DNA from 3 places in the Saccharomonospora cyanea NA-134 genome. Region 2 is predicted to be linked to each of the others. Evidence: predicted binding sites of a transcription regulator. Region 2 holds the regulator's gene; each other region holds the start of a gene.
The links. The regulator LexA, encoded in region 2, represses DNA repair genes until DNA is damaged. The targets are predictions, from matches to a motif close to CGAACACGTGTTCG.
Positions count from the first base shown of each region.

Region 1: a site for LexA is predicted at 2,558-2,571, ahead of dnaB (replicative DNA helicase). Genes of this name have one in related genera too.
Region 3: a site for LexA is predicted at 2,362-2,375, ahead of SACCYDRAFT_RS04635 (DNA gyrase/topoisomerase IV subunit B). Genes of this name have one in related genera too.

Region 1 covers NZ_CM001440.1:5,365,594-5,370,053, reverse strand. Annotated here, with positions in the region: gene SACCYDRAFT_RS25170 (hypothetical protein) at 1-225, shown strand, start outside; gene SACCYDRAFT_RS25165 (DUF6194 family protein) at 233-706, opposite strand; gene dnaB (replicative DNA helicase) at 1,143-2,522, opposite strand; gene SACCYDRAFT_RS25155 (ESX secretion-associated protein EspG) at 2,960-3,757, opposite strand; gene SACCYDRAFT_RS25150 (hypothetical protein) at 3,801-4,460, opposite strand, start outside.
Region 2 covers NZ_CM001440.1:3,831,527-3,835,986, reverse strand. Annotated here, with positions in the region: gene hflX (GTPase HflX) at 1-599, shown strand, start outside; gene SACCYDRAFT_RS17750 (hypothetical protein) at 615-1,646, shown strand; gene lexA (transcriptional repressor LexA) at 1,764-2,483, opposite strand; gene SACCYDRAFT_RS26425 (hypothetical protein) at 2,857-3,027, shown strand; gene nrdR (transcriptional regulator NrdR) at 3,344-3,823, shown strand; gene SACCYDRAFT_RS17730 (vitamin B12-dependent ribonucleotide reductase) at 3,878-4,460, shown strand, end outside.
Region 3 covers NZ_CM001440.1:940,245-944,704, forward strand. Annotated here, with positions in the region: gene SACCYDRAFT_RS04620 (ribonuclease Z) at 1-586, opposite strand, end outside; gene SACCYDRAFT_RS04625 (CBS domain-containing protein) at 659-1,078, opposite strand; gene SACCYDRAFT_RS04630 (DNA polymerase IV) at 1,201-2,232, shown strand; gene SACCYDRAFT_RS04635 (DNA gyrase/topoisomerase IV subunit B) at 2,433-4,460, shown strand, end outside.

The DNA.
Region 1 (4,460 bases), 1.5 Mb from region 2:
GCGGACCTGCGCCGGGTCCGTCGGACACTCGCCTGCTTCGGTCCCGGAACACCCGTCGTCCGGCGCAGAGCCGCGACCGCCGCCTACGACGCCCTGCTCGCGCAGGCGTGCGAGTCCGTCGGTGTCCCCCAGCAGCTCGACGAAGTCGCCGAGGGCATCGAACGGGACGTCGAGCGCCTGCGCGTGGAGCAGGCCCTGTGCGACGCCGGAATCGTGCTCTCGTGAGGCGTCCTCAGCGCTCGGCTCGCGCGGTCCGGTTGTCGTACTTCCTCACCGCGAACTCGTACGCCTCCACCAGCAGCGGACGCACCAGGTCGAACGTCGCGGGGCTCGGGTTCACCACACCCACCCAGTACTGCGACGCGTAGAACGGGTGCGGCATGAGCACGTCCCTGGCCGTGTAGTCGGCCTCGGTGACGAGGACCCCGTCCGCGTCGCGCTCGGTGGGCGCGGGTCCGAACCGTTCGACGTAGCTCGCCTTGGTGAGCCCGATGTTGAGCCGGTACGCGCCGTCGGCGTCCAGCCGGGACACGGTTTCGTAGTGATCACCTGTCACGACGGTGGCGAACGGCAGCGTGCGAGCGATGTCGACGTCGCCGTCCGGCCCGTAGAAGCAGAACGTGTCACCGGCGTTCTCGACGATGTGGACCCCGTCGAACGACTCGACGATGTGGCGCACAACGGATTCGGCGGTCACGGCATTCATGCGAAAGAAGTCCCTTCGAAGAGCGGTTTTCCTACCCTTCAAGTGTGTCATTGAAGTGCTTTTTGGGACTTTTCCGAGAAAGTGCTGGGATTATGCCGGAAAACTCTCAAATCGGAGTGCCGCGTGCCGCGAGCTTCTCAGCGTTGGGCACCCCACAGGGAGAAGTCCCGGGTCAGGTCGTCGCCGGGGCGCGTGTCACCGTCGCGGGGAAGGACTCCGGACGTGGGCACGGCAGCGTTTCGACCCCGAGGGAGCACCAGCGGGCGGTGGACGAGTGCGGGGCGGTGATCACGGCCGCCTCCGCCGTCACGGCCTCGGTTGGGCCAGAACGAAGTCAGCCCACCAGAGCGGGCTGCCCACTTCGGGGTTTTCTCCCGTCGCAGCGGCCTGTGGACCCGGAACGGCGACCGGAGCCGAGGTGCTCCCGCGAGGCGGCTCACTCGGTGGCGAGGTCGGTGAAGCGGCTGTAGTGGAGCTGGTGCGCCACGCTGATGGTGCTCGTCGGACCGGCACGGTGCTTGGCCAGGATCAGGTCCGCCTCGCCCGCGCGCGGGTCGTCGCGCTCCCAGGCGTCGGGGCGGTGGATGAGCATCACCATGTCGGCGTCCTGCTCCAGCGATCCGGATTCACGCAGGTCGGCGAGCATCGGGCGCTTGTCGGTGCGCTGCTCGGGACCACGGTTGAGCTGGCTGATCGCCACCACGGGCACCTCGAGTTCCTTGGCCAGCAGCTTCAACTGCCGCGAGAACTCCGAGACCTCCTGCTGCCTCGACTCGACGCGCTTGCCCGAGGTCATCAGCTGCATGTAGTCGACGACGATCAGCTTGAGGTCGTTGCGTTGCTTGAGCCGACGCGCCTTCGCCCGGATCTCCATCATCGTCAGGTTCGGCGAGTCGTCGATGAACAGCGGCGCCTCGCTGATCTCGCTCATCCGGCGGGCCAGCCGCGTCCAGTCGTCGTCGGTCATGCGGCCACCGCGCATGTCCGCGAGCCTGATCTTCGCCTCCGCCGAGAGCATGCGCATGACGATCTCGGTCCGGCTCATCTCCAGCGAGAAGATCACGCTGGTCATGCCGTGCTTGATGGAGCAGGAACGCGCGAAGTCCAGTCCGAGTGTGGACTTACCGACACCCGGGCGGGCTGCGATGATGATCATCTGGCCCGGGTGCAGCCCGTTGGTCACCTCGTCGAGGTCGGTGAACCCCGTGGGAATGCCCTGGGACACGCCGCCCCGGGACGCGATCGCGTCGATCTCGTCCATCGTCGGCTGGAGCAGTTCCTCCAGTGCGACGTAGTCCTCGCTGGTGCGCCGTTCGGTGACCTCGTAGATCGCCGACTGTGCCCTGTCGACGACCTCGTTGACGTCACCGCCGTCGCTGCTGTCGGCTCCGTAGCCGTACTGCACGATGCGGGTGCCCGCTTCCACGAGCCTGCGCAGGATGGCCTTCTCGGCCACGATCCTCGCGTAGTACCCGGCGTTGGCGGCCGTGGGCACGGTGGCGATCAGCGTGTGCAGGTACGGTGCGCCGCCGACCCTCGCCAGTTCGCCCCTGCGCTCCAGTTCCGCCGACACGGTGATCGGGTCGGCGGGCTCGCCGCGTCCGTAGAGGTCGAGGATGCAGTCGTAGACGGCCTGATGGGCGGGACGGTAGAAGTCACCTGGCCGCAGCACCTCGACGACGTCGGCGATCGCGTCCTTGGACAGCAGCATGCCGCCGAGCACCGACTGCTCCGCCGCCGTGTCCTGCGGCGGCTGGCGCTCGAACCCACCGTGCTCGGCAGTGAACGCAGGGCTGCGGTCGTCGGTGATCGCCACTGCTGCAGGCACCTCCTGGAAGGTCGACACATGGTCGAACACCCGTTCGACAGTCTAGAGCAGGACGGAGTGGGGAGCGGGCGTCGCGGCCCGTGTTTCGCGTCCGCACGGGCACGCTAGATCGCTCGGAAGGACTATCGCAATCCAGCCTGTGGATAGAACTGTGGATAACTTGGGGATGACTGGCCCGAACTAACCACAGGCTCGCCGAAAGCTGTGGACAGACTGTGGACAACTTGTGTCCGGTTTAAGAAAAGCCCTGTTCAGGCCCTGTGGATAACCTGTGGAGAACTTTGTGGGGGAATTATCGGCGTGTCGCGCGAAAAGCACCCATCGGCGTGTCGCGGCCCGGAGCGTCTGACGCCCCGGGCCGCAGCTGTGGACAAAATGACCCAGCGTTGCGTGACGACACGCTGGGCTGAACGGGTGGGGTGAAATCAGGTGGCCGGAAGACGGCTCTGTGCGGAACGTAACCGGTCGGCGAGGAGCTGTGGAGAAGCCGGCGAGAAGGCGATGGCCGGTTCCCCGCTGCCCGGAACCTCCTCGGTGAGCCAGCGGCCCTCCGCGGTGTCGATGTAGTTCACGGGGCGTTCGGCACGCTCCCGCCTGCCGCCGCGGTTGCGGGCGGCGACGTACAGGCTGCCGCCGCCCAGCCTCGGCAGTCCGAGGATGCGGCGCATCTCGGCAACCTCGGTGCTCGCCGCGCTGCGCCGCCCGGTGGACATCACCGAGAAATCGCCGCCGTCGAACTCACGCTGCTTCGCGCCGCCGGAGAGTTCGCTCTTCGAAACGCGCATGGCATGACCCCGGCCCGGGCCGAGGTTCGGCAACTGCGCGACGAAGTTCTCCATCAGCTCGTTCGGGTGGACGGACCCGAGTGCCACGGTGTTCGCGTCCGAGTTCCGAACCAGAACGAACGCCTCACCGGACGCCGTCCCCGCCAGCACCGTGTAGTTGAGGGCCTGCTTCTCGATGCCGCCGTTGATCCACGCGTAGTACTCCAACGCGGGGCGGGCGATCGCTTCCACCGTGGCCGTCAGTCCGGGGTGCACACTCCGGCCGTCGTGCAGTCCGAGGCGGGCCAACTCGGCGTCGGCCCGCTCGTCGGCCAGTTTCCTGCCGCGCTCGTCCTCCCACGTCGGTGTGCTCGCCAGCACGGTGTGGGGTTCGGCGCCGGTGCGGCGAATGAGGGTGAGCATGGTGGACGTCGACATGCTCACCTGCTGTTCCAGCACGGTGTTTCCCGTTCCTTCTTTCCTGGACGGACCCCGAGAGGGGCTACTCGCCGATGACCGGGGGCGCGGTGAGCTCGTCGCTGCCGAACAAGGAGTCGCCGTCCTCCTCGATCAGGTACTTCCGCTGGTGCTCCTCGTCCTCGGCTCCCTGGCCCCGGCCGCCGGCTCCGCCCATGGCACCCATCGGCATACCTCCCATGCCGCGCGCGCCGGCCCCGGCCGCTGCCGCGCCGCCCATCGCGCCACGACCTGCCAGTCCCGACGAGGCGCCCGGTGCCGCGGCGCCGCTCGCGGCACCCGGCCCGGCTGCGCCCATCGCACCGCCGACGCCCATCGCACCGCCGGCACCGAGCGCGCCCGGGCCGCCGGCGCCGCTGAAGCCACCGCCGCTACCACCCGGACCGAGGCCGCCACCGGGGCCACCTCCGGTGGACAGGTTCGGCGAATAGCCCCCGCCACCGGTGCTGAAGTCCGGAACGGTCGTCTTGGGCACGGTGAAGTTCGAGGCGCTCGTGCTGTCGTCGTACTGGCCCGGGGTGTACTGGTAGCCGGGCCCGCCGCCACCGGCGTAGGAGCCGCCACCGCCGGGGTAGGAGCCGCTGGGCACGCTGCCGCCGGGGTACGGACCACCACCGATACTGCCGCCACCGGCACCGCCGCCGGGGTAGGAGCCCCCGCCGCCGGGGTAGGAGCCGCTGGGCAC
Region 2 (4,460 bases):
CGCTGTTCGCCACGCTCGACCCCACCACGCGGCGGGCCGTGACGCACGACGGGCTCGAGTACACGCTCACCGACACCGTCGGATTCGTGCGGCACCTGCCCCACCAGTTGGTGGACGCGTTCCGTTCGACGCTCGACGAGGCGGCGGACGCCGACCTGCTGCTGCACGTGGTCGACGGTGCGGCACCCGCACCCGAGGACCAGGTCACCGCGGTGCGCGAGGTCCTCGGCGAGATCGCCGAGAAGCGGTCGGAGCCGCTGCCTCCGGAGCTGGTGGTCGTCAACAAGGCCGACGTCGCCGACGAGGTGACCCTCGCGCGGCTGCGTAACCTGCTGCCCGACGCCGTGATCGTCTCGGCACACAGCGAGCAGGGACTCGACACGTTGGTGTCCGAGATCGCCGCGCGCCTGCCCCGGCCGGAGACGTTCGTGGAGGTCCTCGTGCCCTACACGCACGGTGAGCTCGTCGCGCGAGCACACGCGGACGGCGAGGTGCTGGCCGAGGAGCACAGGCCCGAGGGAACGCTGCTGAAGGCGAAGGTGTATCCGGAGCTCGCGGCTGCTCTTTCGGACTACGTCACGAACGGCTCACGCGTGTGACGCTAACGTAGCGGAGTGAGACGACTCGGCCTGGTCGTGGTGACGGCGGCACTCGTGACAGTGACACTGTCCGCAGGCACGCCCGTCGGACAGGTCGAGGACGTCCCGGTGGCCGCGCCCGAGGTGGTGTGCTCGGTCGACGATCCTCGGCTCGAGGAGCTGTCCGGGCTCGCCGCCGACACCGACCACGTGTACGCCGTGAGTGACGGCGGCACACAGGTCGAGGTCGCCGTTCTGGACGACGCCTGCCGGGTGCGAGAGGTGCTGACGGCTCCGACGGATCCGTACGACGTCGAGGACCTCGCACTCGGCCCCGGCGGGACCCTGTGGCTCGGCGACACCGGGGACAACCGTGGCCGACGCGAGACGGCGGCCGTGCACGCCCTGTCGCGGGACGGCACCTCCGTGCTGTATCGCCTCACGTATCCGGACGGTCCCCAGGACGCCGAGGCGCTCGTGGTGGACCACGCGGGCACGCCGTACATCATCACGAAGAACGTCGTCGGTTCCGCCCGCGTCTACCGTCCGGCCGAGCCGCTCGTCAGTCCTGGGCCGACCCCGCTCGAAGAGGTCGGTACGGTGTCGTTGCGGCCGACCGGGACGCAGGGAGGTCCGCTCGGGGCCGTGGGCACCGTGCTCGTCACGGGAGCCGCGCTGTCGGCGGACGGTAGCGTGGTAGCCCTGCGCACGTACACGGACGCCTACCTCTACCCGGTGGTCGACGGGGACGTCGCGGCGGCGTTCACCCGTGACCCGGTACGCGTTCCCCTGCCCGGCGAAGCACAGGGTGAGGCCATCGCCTTCACCCCCGACGGCACGCTTCTGTCCGCCAGCGAGGGCCGTGGCGAGCCGCTGCGAGCCGTTCGGGACGCCGTTTCGCTGGTGGGCGCCCAACCTGACGGCAGGGCCGAACCGAAGGATCGCGCGGCGAGTGCACCGGAGGAGCCGGTCGACCGGGAATCCGGTCTCGGCCTGGCTCCTGCCCTCGCCGTCGCCGCGGTCCTCGCCGCTGTGCTCGTGGCCTGGGGCAGCCGCCGCCGTCGGTAGGGCGGCGCGTGCCTGACCGAACCGAGGGAAGGGTTGGAAACGGCGCACGGAACACCCGCCCGTCTTTCCTCGGTGAGGAGTACGCCGGTGTTCACGCCGTTATCGCCGGACTCCCCTTCACAGTCGCCGTAGGACCGCGACGACCTTTCCGAGAATCGTGGCGTCGTCACCGGAAATCGGTTCGTACGCCTCGTTGTGCGGCATCAGCCAGACGTGCCCGTCGTCCTTGCGCTTGAACGTTTTCACCGTGGCCTCACCATCGATCATCGCTGCCACGATGTCGCCGTTCTCGGCGGTGGGCTGTTGCCGCACCACGACCCAGTCGCCGTCGGTGATGGCCGCGCCGATCATCGAGTCGCCGGTGACGCTGAGCAGGAAGACCTCACCCTCGCCGACGATGTCCTTCGGCAGCGGGAAGACGTCCTCGATCGCTTCCTCGGCGAGTACCGGCCCGCCCGCGGCGATACGGCCCACCAGCGGGACGAGAGCGGGCTCGCGGACCGGGTCCTCGGTCTGTGAGCCCGACGACGCGGCCGACCGCTCGCGGCCGATCGTCAGCATTCCCACCGCGCGCGGGCGATTGGCGTCGCGCCGTAGGTAACCCTTGCGCTGGAGCGCCTTCAATTGGTGGGAAACAGATGAGGTGGACGTGAGTCCGACAGCCTCCCCGATTTCCCGGACACTCGGCGGGTATCCGTACTTGTCCACCCAGGTCCTGATCACCTCGAGGACTTTCCGTTGGCGCGGTGTCAGGCTTTCGTCCGGGTTCTCGACCGTGCGCGGAAGGTCGGGGACCTCGCCGCCGCTCACGTCGTTGCCCGTTGTCTTGCGTGCCACCGCGATTTGCCTCCCAGTCGTAAGCCCGACCTGATGTGGGGCTTTTCGTACATCCGGTTGCGACGCTAGTCCGCTTCGTCGGGGATTTCAAACGTTTGTTCGAGCAACACGCCTTGGGTGCTCGATCTTCGCGCGTCTTGGTGGTACATGTTCGCACGGGTGTTCGAGGCGGTATGCGCTCGCCCGCGTGGTGGGTCCACGGCGCGGGGTGGACGGTCGAGCGGAAGAGGTGGCCGGCATGGTCGTGGTGACGAAGCGCTCAGATGTGGTCCGGGTGGCTCCGGCCCGCCCGCCGGCCGCGGGCGGTGGACGCTGCGCGCGTCGCCCTCCGACGCGGTCTCCGGTTGCTCCGGGGTTGCGGCGTGGTGGGGGCATGCGCGGTGATCCCACGAGGAGGGGACGGCGTTGCGGTGGTGCCCACTGGCCGTGGCTCGCGGTGGTGGCGCTCGTGGTGGCGGCGGCGGTCGTGGGCCTCGGACTCGTCGCCACGGACCCGGCGGTCGTGGGGCCCGGCCCCGGCGCGGCCGTTCCGAGCGCACCGTAGGCTGTCCGGGCCGCGTTCGAGCGGCCGCGGGGTGGCTCGCCGGGCGCGTGTCGGGGCGCGGCATCCTAGGTCGGATCTCACTCCGGTGAGGGAGGGGGTCGCGGTTGCGGTGGACCGGGCCGCGTCTTATGGTCGACCCCTACATCTAGTAGTTACATCGCTGTAATTGGTCCACAAGTTGGGGTAGGATCGGTTCTACGTTCACTGTCGGTGGTGTCCGGTCGTGGCGTGGACGACACTCACGCGCGGTACGCCGTGGAGTGCGTTGTCGGTGGCGTTCCTGCTGTGCAGGGGATGTTTCGGGAGGTGTTCGACTGTGCGGTGTCCGTTCTGTCGGCACGCGGACTCCCGGGTCGTCGATTCCCGTGAGGTGGACGAGGGCCAGGCGATCCGACGGCGTCGGTCGTGCTCGGCCTGCGGCCGCCGGTTCACCACGTCGGAGACGATGGTGCTCGCCGTCGTCAAGCGGTCGGGAGTGACCGAGCAGTTCAGCCGGGACAAGGTGGTTCGGGGAGTGCGGCGGGCCTGTCAGGGCCGTCCTGTCGACGACGACGCTCTGAAACAGCTCGCTCAGAAGGTCGAGGACTCGATCAGGGCGGCTGGGGTCGCGGAGATTCCGAGCCACGAGGTGGGTCTCGCCATTCTGGGCCCACTCAGGGAACTCGACACCGTCGCGTACCTGAGGTTCGCGAGCGTCTACCGGTCCTTCTCGTCGATCGAGGACTTCGAAGCCGAGATCAAGAACCTGCGTGAGGCGATCGCCGAGTCCTCGGCCCAGCAGGACCACAGCGAGTGAGGACGCGGACGACGGGTCACGTCGCCGCCAGTTTCTAACGCGGGAGTGGGAGTCATGACAGAAACCGTGGGGGTCGGCGCGGAATCCTCGCCGAAGCCGAGCAAGAAGCGCGGCGGCTCGGGCTCGCGCAAGGGGCTGCGCATCCAACGCGTCTACACCACCGAGGGCGTGCACCCCTACGACGAGGTGCGGTGGGAGCGGCGCGACGTCGTCATGACCAACTGGCGTGACGGCACGGTGAACTTCGAGCAGCGCGGTGTGGAGTTCCCGGAGTTCTGGTCGGTCAACGCGACGAACATCGTCACCAGCAAGTACTTCCGCGGCGCGGTGGGCAGCCCCGAGCGCGAGAACAGCCTCAAGCAGCTCATCGACCGTGTCGTCAAGACCTACGTCAAGGCGGGCCTGGAGCACGGCTACTTCGCCGGTGCCGCCGACGCCGAGGTCTTCGAGCACGAGCTGACCTGGATGCTGCTCCACCAGGTGTTCAGCTTCAACTCGCCGGTGTGGTTCAACGTCGGTACGAGCTCGAAGCAGCAGGTCAGTGCGTGCTTCATCCTGTCGGTCGACGACAACATGGACTCGATCCTCAACTGGTACCGGGAAGAGGGTCTGATCTTCAAGGGCGGTTCGGGCGCGG
Region 3 (4,460 bases), 2.5 Mb from region 2:
GCACGCTCACGTCCTCGACGGTCACGGTGCGCCCGCCGACGGCCAGGGAGCCCGCCCGGAGCAGAGCACCGACGTCGCGTCCCTGAACGCCGTGGCGGCGCAGCAGCCGGGGAACCATGGCCCTACCGTCGGGTTCGGCGAGCCGGTACCCGTAAGCCTCGACGGGATGGTCGAGGCGCAGGGCCGACAGCTCACCGAACTCGCCGCCTGCCACGACGCCGTCGCCGGTGACGGGCTGCTCCACCAGTTCGGTCGTCTCGTGGAACACGCTCGCGTGCCGCAACCGCTCGAAGTACTCCTGCCCGGACGCCGGGTAGTGCGCGTGCACCCGTGCCACACCGTCCAGCGACAGCCGTTGCACGACACCGGGCACACCGAGGCAGTGATCACCGTGGAAGTGCGTGAGACAGATCCGGGTGACCGCGCTCGCGGGCACCCCGGCGAAGGTCAGTTGCCGTTGCGTTCCCTCGCCGGGGTCGAACAGAAAGCCCGCCGAGTCCCAACGCAGGAGGTAACCGTTGTGGTTACGCGCGCGGGACGGCACCTGGCTCCCGGTGCCCAGGGCGATCAGTTCACGGTTCGACACGCGACGACGGTACGGCGCGGCCGGTGGCGGCCGCATCCGATTTCAGCGCGGCGCACCCGCGCCGGTACCGCCTCAGCGGTTGCCCCTCGCCGCGGAGATGTCACCGAGCGCGGAGTCCGGGTCGCGTTCCATCGCGGCGTCGCCGATCGAGAACATCCCGACGGGCTTGCCCTGGTCCACGACGGGGACCCGGCGCACGGCATGCTCACGCATCCTGGCGACGACGTTCCCGGCCTCGTCGTCGGGCCGAGCCGTGATCAGTTGCTCACTGCACACGTCGCGCAGCCGCGTGTTGGAGAGGTCGTCGTGGTCGGCGAGCGCGCGAACCACCAGGTCCCGATCGGTGACGATGCCGCGTACGTCCTCGCCGTCGGACACCAGGACGTTGCCGATGTCGTCGTCGCGCATTCTGCGGGCGGCGTCGCGCACGGGGGTGTCGCCGGGTAGGGCGACGGGCTGCGGGGTCATCAGCTCCCGGACCAGCTGTGCCATGGGATCTCCTTCCTTCGTCCGTCGTACTGCCACCCGGCCGGGTACCCCAGGGTCCAGCCGTTCTACTCCTCCCGCTTCCGCGAGTCTGGCCGGAACGCCGTGCGGGGCACATACTGCATGACGTGTCCACAGCGGACTGGGTGCTGCACGTGGATCTCGACCAGTTCATCGCGGCGGTGGAGATCGCGCGCCACCCTGAGCTGCGCGGTAGGCCCGTCGTCGTCGGAGGAACGGGCGATCCGACACAGCGCGGGGTGGTGGCCACCGCCTCCTACGAGGCCAGGGAGTGCGGCGTGCACTCGGGCATGCCGTTGCGCACGGCCGCCCGTCGCTGTCCCGACGCGGTGTTCGTGGCGTCGGACGCGTCCGCCTACGAGGAGGTCTCCGAACGCGTGATGGCGGTGTTGCGGGAGTTTCCCGTCGTGGTCGAGGTCGCGGGCTGGGACGAGGCGTTCCTCGGGGTGGGAACCGACGATCCCGAGGCCCTCGCGCGGGAGGTCCGGCGGGCTGTGGCCGACCGCACGGGGCTGTCGTGCGCGGTCGGGATCGGAGACAACAAGCACACCGCCAAGCTCGCCACCGGCTTCGCCAAACCGGGCGGCGTGTACCGCCTGACCAGGCACAACTGGGTCGACGTCATGGGGGAGCGGCCTCCCGACGCGCTGTGGGGGGTGGGCGCGAGAACCCGGGACAGACTCGCCGAGCACGGCATCACCACCGTCGGCGAACTCGCCGCCGCCGACCCCGGCGAGCTGGCGGCGGAGTTCGGCCCCACGCTCGGCCCGTACTTCCGTGTTCTGGCCCACGGCATGGGCGACCGGGAGGTCACGGCCACGCCGTACGTGCCGAAGTCCCGTAGCCGCGAGACGACGTTCCAGCACAACGTCCACGACCCCGGGGAGCTCCGCGCCCACCTCGCGCGTCTGGTCGAGAGGGTGGCGGACGACGTCGCCGCCGAGGGGCGGCCCGCCGCGCGCGTCGCCGTGAAGGTCCGTTTCGCACCGTTCGTCACGCGGACACGCAGTGTGACCCTGCCGTCGCCGACCATGGACGTCGAGGTCCTGTCACGCGCCGCCGAGGAGGTGTTCGGACGCTTCACGGTGGACCGTCCCGTGAGGCTGCTCGGTGTCCGGGCGGAGTTCGGGCGGGAATGACGTCCGGGTGGGGTTCGGGCGGGAATGACGTCCGGGTGGGGTTCGGGCGGGAATGACACCGGACACACCGGCGTTGCACCACACGCGCGTCGCCACTGTCGTTACCCTGCACTACGCTGATGCGGCACTCGAACAGTTGACCGAAACTGCTCGGCGCGCCCGTCACGATTCCGCGTATCACGACCTGGGAGAGCGACCACGTGACTGCCTCTGCTGAGAACCTCTACGGGGCCGACGACCTCACGCACCTCGAAGGTCTCGAAGCGGTGCGCAAGCGACCCGGCATGTACATCGGGTCCACCGACAGTCGCGGGGTCAACCACCTGTTCACGGAGATCGTGGACAACTCCACCGACGAGGGTGTCGCGGGCCACGCGACGAAGGTCGTGGTCACGCTGCACGCCGACGGCAGTGTGGAGGTCGCCGACGACGGGCGCGGCATCCCCACCGGCACCCACGGCAAGTCCGGGCTGAGCGGTGTGGAACTCGTGCTGACGCGGCTGCACGCGGGCGGAAAGTTCGGCGGCTCCGGATACAAGACCTCCGGTGGGCTGCACGGCGTGGGCGCCTCCGCCGTCAACGCGCTGTCGCTGCGGTTCGACGTCACGGTGCGGCAGGGCGGCAAGGTCCACGAGATGTCGTTCGCCCGCGGTGTGCCCGGTGTCTTCGACGGGCCCGGCCCGAAGGCGAAGTTCACGCGGCAGTCGGGCTTGCGCTTCGTGCGGAAGATGAAGCGCGGGGAGGCCACCGGCACCACCATCCGGTACTGGCACGACGCCCGCTACTTCGAGAAGGGCGCAGTACTCGACCTGGAGCTGGTGCGCACGAAGCTGCGGCACACCGCGTTCCTCGTGCCCGGCGTCACGTACGTGCTGCGCACCGCCACCGACTCGGCCATCAACGAGGAGACCTTCCACTACCCGAACGGGCTGGCGGACATGGTGGAGTTCCTCGCGCCCGCGGGCGACCGCGCCGTGTGCGAGACCCAGTTCATCGCCGGTGAGGGCACCTACAAGGAGAACGCCGCCGACGCCAACGGTGTCATGCAGTCCAACGTGGAACGCCGGGCCGAGGTCGAGGTCGCGCTGCGCTGGGGTACCGGCTACGAACGCACCGTCGAGTGCTTCACCAACACCATCCGCAACGTCCACGGTGGAACGCACCGGAAGGGCTTCGAACGCGGCCTGGTGCGCGCCGTGCACGACGCGATCTCCCGCACTCGCGGGCTGCTCAAGGCCAAGGAGGACCTGCCCATCCTCGACGACGTGTGCGAGGGCCTCACCGCGGTCGTGCACGTACGCATCCCGGAACCGCAGTTCACCTCGCAGACGAAGGACGAGCTGTCCACCACGGGCATCACCAAGGTGATCCAGGGGCTCGTCGAGAAGCACCTCAAGGCGTGGGCCGACAACCGCAAGACGAAGGCCGAGGTCAAGACGGTACTGCAGAAGATCGTCGACGCCTCGCGGGTGCGGCTGACCCAGAAACAGCAGAAGGACGCCGCCCGCCGCAAGACCGCGCTGGAGGGCGCGGCCATGCCACCGAAGCTCGTGGACTGCCGCAGCACCGGCGTGGCCCGAAGCGAGCTGTTCCTCGTGGAGGGCGACAGCGCGCTCGGTTCGGCACGGATGGCGCGCGTGTCGGAGTACCAGGCGCTGCTGCCGCTGCGCGGCAAGATCCTCAACGTACAGAAGGCGAACCTCGGCGAAGCACTCAAGAACGCCGAGATCGCGTCGATCGTGCAGGTGCTCGGCGCGGGCACGGGACGGACGTTCGACGTCTCCGCCATGCGCTACGGCCGCGTGATCCTCATGGCCGACGCCGACGTCGACGGGTCGCACATCCGGACGCTGTTGATCACGCTGTTCGCGCGGTACATGCGTCCGGTGATCTCCGAGGGCAGGCTGTACGCGGCCATGCCACCGCTGCACAAGATCACCACGAAGGGCCGCAACCCGGAGACCTTCTACACCTACACCGAGCGCGAGATGGAGGCGAAGGTCGCCGAACTGGAGCGGGCGGGCAGGCAGGTCGTCAAACCGGTTCCCCGGTTCAAGGGCCTCGGTGAGATGGACGCCGAAGAGCTGTGGGAGACCACGATGAACCCGGCCACGCGCTCGGTGCGCCGCATCACCCTGGACGACGCCGACGCCGCCGAGGCCGCACTGGAACTGCTCATGGGCGAGAAGGTCGAACCCCGCCGCAGGTGGCTCATCACCTCGGCCGAG